2 regions of the Pseudoalteromonas sp. 20-92 genome follow, and region 1 is predicted to be linked to the other one. Evidence: predicted binding sites of a transcription regulator. Region 1 holds the regulator's gene; the other holds the start of a gene.
The links. The regulator FliA, encoded in region 1, starts transcription of late flagellar genes. The targets are predictions, from matches to a motif close to CTAAAGNTNNNNNNNNNNNNGCCGATA.
Positions count from the first base shown of each region.

Region 2: a site for FliA is predicted at 1,983-2,009, ahead of NRL14_RS09575 (VC2046/SO_2500 family protein). Genes of this name have one in related genera too.

Region 1 is NZ_JANJGQ010000003.1:174,493-177,916, forward strand. It holds gene NRL14_RS04530 (protein phosphatase CheZ) at 15-782, opposite strand; gene cheY (chemotaxis response regulator CheY) at 800-1,183, opposite strand; gene NRL14_RS04540 (RNA polymerase sigma factor FliA) at 1,224-1,934, opposite strand; gene NRL14_RS04545 (MinD/ParA family protein) at 1,961-2,821, opposite strand; gene flhF (flagellar biosynthesis protein FlhF) at 2,814-3,424, opposite strand, start outside.
Region 2 is NZ_JANJGQ010000008.1:32,493-35,916, forward strand. It holds gene NRL14_RS09555 (MHYT domain-containing protein) at 1-791, opposite strand, end outside; gene NRL14_RS09560 (M48 family metallopeptidase) at 995-1,681, shown strand; tRNA gene NRL14_RS09565 (tRNA-Tyr) at 1,713-1,797, opposite strand; tRNA gene NRL14_RS09570 (tRNA-Tyr) at 1,847-1,931, opposite strand; gene NRL14_RS09575 (VC2046/SO_2500 family protein) at 2,044-2,571, shown strand; gene NRL14_RS09580 (DUF6172 family protein) at 2,830-3,132, shown strand.

The sequences.
Region 1 (3,424 bases):
CAGTTACTCTCCTCTTAGAAGCCCAAACTTGATAAAAGATCATCGACTTCATCTTGATCAGACACAACATCATTACGTGATTCTTTATCAATAATAGGCCCTTCAGGACCTGCTAATGTTTCTGGGTCAACTGGGTCATCTATTTTTTGTGGTTTTAGGGTGACTGCTTTACTGATATCTTGTTCAGAAAAAGCAGTTAAAAGATGAAGTAAGCTTTCTTCAACTTCCCTAACAAGTTCTATAATTCGGCGAATTACTTGACCTGTCAAATCTTGATAATCTTGGGCCATTAATATGTTAGTCATGAAGCTTTGTAACTCATCAGTTTTATGATGAGAACTGCTCATGAATTTATCAATGCTGTGGCACAGTACTTTAAATTCACCGAGTTCAATTTCACGACTCATTAGACGGTCCCATGTCGGTTTGATATGGGATATTTCATCCGCTAACTGTTGTGCTATCGGTAAACTCGCCTCAACCGCATCCATGGTTTTATTTGCAGCATTTTCTGTCATCTCAATGACATAATTAAGCCGTTTTTTAGCATCAGGTATAGCGTCGTTAGTGAGATCTGTTAGGCGCGTGTCTAGCTCAAAGCCTTTTAAAGCTTCATGTAGTTGACGCGTCAACTTTCCCACTTCGTCAAATATTTCTGACTGCTCTTTAGATGCAGTATCTAAAATTAGTTGATCAGCTTTATCATGTTCGCCATTTTCTAAAAAAGTGACGAGCTGACGAGCTTGTTCTAACGTTATCCGAGGCGCAGCAGGTGCTGGCATAAGCCTTTCCCCTATTATTAACCTAAGCGTTCGAACACTTTTTCTAATTTAGTTTTTAATGTGCCAGCTGTAAATGGTTTTACAATATAGCCATTAACACCAGCTTGAGCCGCTGCTATTATTTGTTCTTTTTTAGCTTCAGCTGTCACCATTAAAACAGGAAGGTGTTTTAATTTATCGTCAGCCCTTATCGCTCTCAAAAGATCAATACCTTGCATTCCTGGCATGTTCCAATCTGTTACCACAAAATCAAAAACTTGATTTTGTAACATGGGTAAGGCTGTAGAGCCGTCATCCGCTTCTTGGACGTTGGTAAAGCCTAAGTCGCGCAATAGATTTTTAATAATACGTCTCATTGTCGAAAAATCATCAACAACAAGAATTTTCATGTTTTTATCCAAAACATCCTCCAGTGAGGTCTTAACCTGTATTTACTTACTACTAGTTTATCCAGTCATTGATTTTTGCTTTTAGCTTAATCATCGCCTGACCATGTATCTGACTTACACGCGATTCACTTACATCGAGTATATGTCCAATTTCTTTTAAATTCATTTCATCGTTATAGTACAAAGAAAGTACCATTGCGTCTCGCTCTGGTAATGACTTGATAGCATTTAATAATGATTCATTAAATCGTTCATTTTTAACGTTATTAAACGGTTTGTCTAGCGTTAAATCTTGGCCCGCCGTGGTAATAACATCTTCATCGACCCCGAGGTCTTCGATGCCTAACACTTTACTTGTGTTTACATCGTTTAAAATATGATGGTACTCATTTAACGAAATTTCAAGTTTTTCAGCAACTTCTATATCGGTTGGTTCACGATTCAAGCTACTTTCTAATCCAGCAATCGTCTCGGCTACAAGACGGCTTTTTCTATGAACCGACCGAGGAGCCCAGTCACCACGGCGCATTTCATCAAGCATGGCACCGCGAATTCGTATTCCCGCGAACGTTTCAAAACTTGCGCCTTTGGTTGCATCAAAGTTTTTTGATGCTTCAATTAGGCCTATCATACCCGACTGAATTAGGTCATCGAGTTGGACACTTGGAGGCAAACGAGCAATTAAATGACATGCCACTTTTTTGACTAGCGATGCATGTTTTTCAACAATCACATTTAAATTTTGTGTTGATTGATATCCCATAGCTCTATTTACCAATGTTGTCATAATTAGCCGTTAACTAGCTTCTCAATAAAAAACTCTAAATGTCCTGAAGGTTGGTTAGGTATAGGCCATTTCACTGCTCTTGTCGCCAGTGCTTTAAAGGCAACTGAAGCAGGAGAACTAGGAAAAAGTTCTACAATCACTTTTTGACGGCGAGTTGCCTTACGCATATTTTCGTCATAAGGGATTGTTGCAACCAACTCCATTGACACATCTAAAAATCGGTCCGTTACTTTTGAAAGTTTTGCAAATAACTCATGACCTTCACGCATACTACGAACCATATTAGCTACAATTTTGAATTTATACACCCCATGCTCACGACTTAACACTTTAATAAGTGCATAAGCATCTGTGATTGAAGTCGGTTCGTCGCACACTACAACCATTACATCTTGAGCAGCACGAGAAAAGCTCAGTACCATATCTGAAATACCCGCAGCGGTATCTACAATTAAGATATCAAATTCGGTATTTAATTCGCTAAAAGCGCGTATAAGGCCTGCATGTTCAGACGGTGATAATTCCACCATACTCTGAGAACCAGAGGTCGCTGGTACAATTTTAATTCCTGCAGGACCTTCAACTAAAATCTCATCGAGTTCACACTCACCAGAAAGTACATGTGATAAATTACGTTCAACCCGTAATCCGAGCATCACATCACAGTTCGCTAGACCTAAGTCGGCATCAAGTACTAAAACTCGATTACCTTGCTGGCCTAATGCTATTGCCGTGTTAAGTGAAACATTTGTTTTACCTACACCACCCTTGCCACCAGTAACAGCGATAACTTTTACGCCGTTGTTATTGTTTTGACTCATTTTGCGCAGGCCGCTTGCTTGATCTAATACTGTGTTAATCATACATCCCTACTGTGCTCGACGCCACTGCTTGGTGTCGTGAATGTTGTGCTTTTATTCTTTTCAAATACAATTGCTCAGCTTTTTTTACTAGTTTTTCTGCATTTGCAACACGAATGTCTTCTGGAACTCGTTGACCATTAGTAAGATACCCTATTGGAAGGCGATTTTGAATCGCAATACTAATAATCTCACCTAAACTTAAAGATTCATCCAACTTGGTGAAAATACAACCACTTAACTGCACTTTTTTGAAATGTCGTACTGTTTCTTGCAAGACATTTATTTGCGCTGTTGCACTTAATACTAAATAACTACGAATATCAACACGTTGATTGCGCATAAGCGTATTCAATTGCTCTGTTAAACGTAAGTCTCGTTGACTCATACCTGCTGTATCAATTAATACTAGACGTTTATTTCGTAAATGGTATAAAACTTCAGCTAATTCATTAGCATCTTTAACCTGCTTTACTCCACAACCGATAATTCGACCGTATGTTGCAAGTTGCTCATAAGCACCAATTCTGTATGTATCGGTGGTTATTAGCGCCACTTTATCTGCACCGTATTTCTGTGCGCCTAAAGCAGCCAACTTTGCAACTG
Region 2 (3,424 bases), on a different contig from region 1:
TCTAGTAACATTCTGTAGCGCACCATGCCATTAAGTACTGCAACCACACTCGTAATAGCTATTGTTGCAGTTGCTACTGCAATAGCGATAAATGTTAAGCCAGCAGTGGCATCCGCATCTTCGTATAAAATAGGGGATGTAGCAACAAACCGTGTTGCGGCCATGCCCATATAGTGCATACCAGCGACGGCTAAACCTAAAATCACAGCGCTTATTAATCGGCTTTGAAAGGGGGCTAATTTAGGAAAAAATATTTCAAGATTAAAGCGACTATACAAAGCAATGAATGACAGTGCGATAGCAATAATAATAGATAAGCCAAATATTATAGGATCGTAGCGTAATAACGGTGCAAGTTGCATAGCAGCCATGCCACTGTAATGCATAGTACCAATGCCTGCACCAAGTAAAATCGAACAAGTAGCAAGTGTTTTTAAATTTCCATCACTATTTACCAGCATAGCCACAGCATACTGACAGGTCAAAAATGCAGGTATAAATGACAATAATGTAATCATGGGATCATATTGAATATTATTACAGAGTGAAAAAGCGAGCATACCAATAAAATGCATACTCCAAATACCAACAGAAAAAACAGTGGCTGCGGTAACATTGGCTAAACGCTGGTAGCTTGGGAATTTAGTACTTTTTGCTAAATCAATGAGTCTAGTGGTAAAAAATGCGGAAAATATAGCGATTAGGACGGACATTGAGACTAAAACAGGATCGTAAACCCCATTTACAATTAAACTAGGATCTTGGTCCGTAATGAAAAAAGCTGACAGCATAATAACTCACAATGTAATATCACTATTTTAGTTTAATATAATTAAGCAATTAATAAACAGTTAATTTACTGCAGTTAATAAAGCACTATTTCATAACAACTGAATGCGAGAGTACTTTAACTAATAAAGCTAATTTTTTTCATTAAGATGATGCTAATATATTACCTAGATGGGTAAATAATATTTATATTTGAGAAATTGAAGTGTTTGAATATCAGCTAAAAAAAAGCGCACGAAGAAAAACCGTTGCGATTAAAGTTCATAACCAACAGGTAACTGTATATGCACCTTGCTATATTGCAAAAAAGCAAATTGATAGCTGGCTTTTAGAAAAAAAGACGTGGGTTGATGCGCAATTGCTTAAGCAACTCACTGTTGTTGACTGCAAGCAATATCCCTTTGAAACTAAAAAAATATGTATTTATTCTGAGCAAGTAAATGTGCAGTTTGAGCAAGGTCACTGCTCTGGTGTAAAACCACAGTTAGCAGGCTTGTTAATTACGGTATCTAAACGTGTTAAACATCAACAATTAAAGTATCAAAAATTATTAGAAGAGTATTTAAAAGAGCAGTTAACAGCTTATATAGAAATGCGACTTACGTATTTTTGTACACAAATGAACGAGGCTTTACCACCCAATTTGAACATTGCGATTTATAAAAGAAAGTGGGGGAGTTGTAACAGCAAACGTGATTTGACCTTTAATCTACACCTTATTGGTGCGCCACAGCACATAATTGATTATGTAATAGTTCATGAGTTAGCACATCTGCGTCATTTAAACCACAGTAAAGCATTTTGGAAGCGAGTTGAAAAATTTTACCCTGATTATAAATCAGCATCACAATGGTTAAAAATTAATGGAATGGGCTTACAGTGGGTATTTTAGATTTTACTGATTACTAGGGGGGAATTAAAAGTGGTGGAGGGAGCTGGATTCGAACCAGCGAAGGCTGAGCCGTCAGATTTACAGTCTGATCCCTTTGGCCGCTCGGGAACCCCTCCACACTAATTTTGTTACATTTGGCCCCACTTAACTTAGCGGTAAGAAAAGTGGTGGAGGGAGCTGGATTCGAACCAGCGAAGGCTGAGCCGTCAGATTTACAGTCTGATCCCTTTGGCCGCTCGGGAACCCCTCCAATGCAACGGCGCTGATAATAGCAAAACTTATATTTAAGTAAAGGAAAAAGCTAAAGAAAAATGAAATAAAGCCGATAAATATCTATTACCTACAATAATCGGCTAAAGTCTATGCAAATCGACGATTTGTTAATCACAGAGAGTCAACTAAGTACACGGTTGAATAAAAGTGTACACGAACAACGTCGAGGAGAGTTTTCTCTTTTATTGGCAATGTTATCCCAAGATGCGCTTGATTTTAGTCAGTTCCATTTTCCAAAAACAGATATTGAAAATCCTATTGTTGAAGAAGAGACACTTCGTAAGCAATTTGGTTCGGGTCCGAAGCAGCCTTTAGCACCGGATGAGTTTAATATGTTGATTGGGCAACACAACGCCGCTTTATTATCAAATGTGGGAGAGCATGCAGGTATGAGCGATATTAAGTTACGACACTGCTTAAACCCTGAACCACTTTCAATAAGAAATGATTTAGCTCATATTCCACTCAATGTGCTTGATAATTGTGAGCTAGCTGTGCGCAGACGTATTAAGAACAAAGAGACTCAGCTATCGCATCCGCAAATGGACGTAGCTTCATTCTATGATGGTCTTAATGATGAATCATTACATCAACCGCTTCACTTAGCTACAGCATAATATTGACCTATAAAATAATTTATCTATCTACGATTTCAAATCAGCTTGTGTCAGGCCCAGTAAAACAAGCTTTAAATGGTCATTTTTATAATAATGATGGCTAAAAAGAGAGGCTTTGTAGCTATTTATAATGTTAATTGCCTAAAAATTGATTTAGTTTAAAAAAACCATCCAAAAATTTAATGCAATTGCTATAATGATGTCAAATGGTATGACATGAAATGCCGTTATCATTAAACCAAGGTAATTAGGAACGTAATGAAGAAAACATTCACGCTGAATCACGAGAAAATCAAATACCCTCGTATGGTCGATGCTGCAAAGCACGAAGTGAAAAAATATTTGAAAAGAGAACGTAATAAAACGCTACCTGAAGATGCTGATTACTGGGCATTTGACTGTAAGTTTGGTAATACAGCTGAAGATGCTCAAGTAGTGCACGTTGCAGAGATTAGCAATCATATCAGCGACATCGAAAAGCAAGATTTAAAGTCTTTCTACGTAGAGATTTTAGCAAAGCCGGCACAGCGTCAACAAGCTGATTTAGATGACGACGAGTAACTCTTAAATTTTAAGTACTCGTAAAGTAGAGATGGACCCAAGTGGTCCATTTTTGTTATGTGGGTTTTAATATCAATCTGAATAATACTAACCAACCAATCCGCAATCATGCTTAATCAGTTTGAGGGATTAAATCTGACGCTAACGGCGTTAAAAATTTCTGATATAGGACAATTAAATAACGATTTTTTGTCTTGCTATCGACACGATTCTGTTATCTAAAAATAGATCACTTAATTAAAAAAGTTGGTATAAGTATTTGAACAATATAAATTATCTAATAACCCTATAA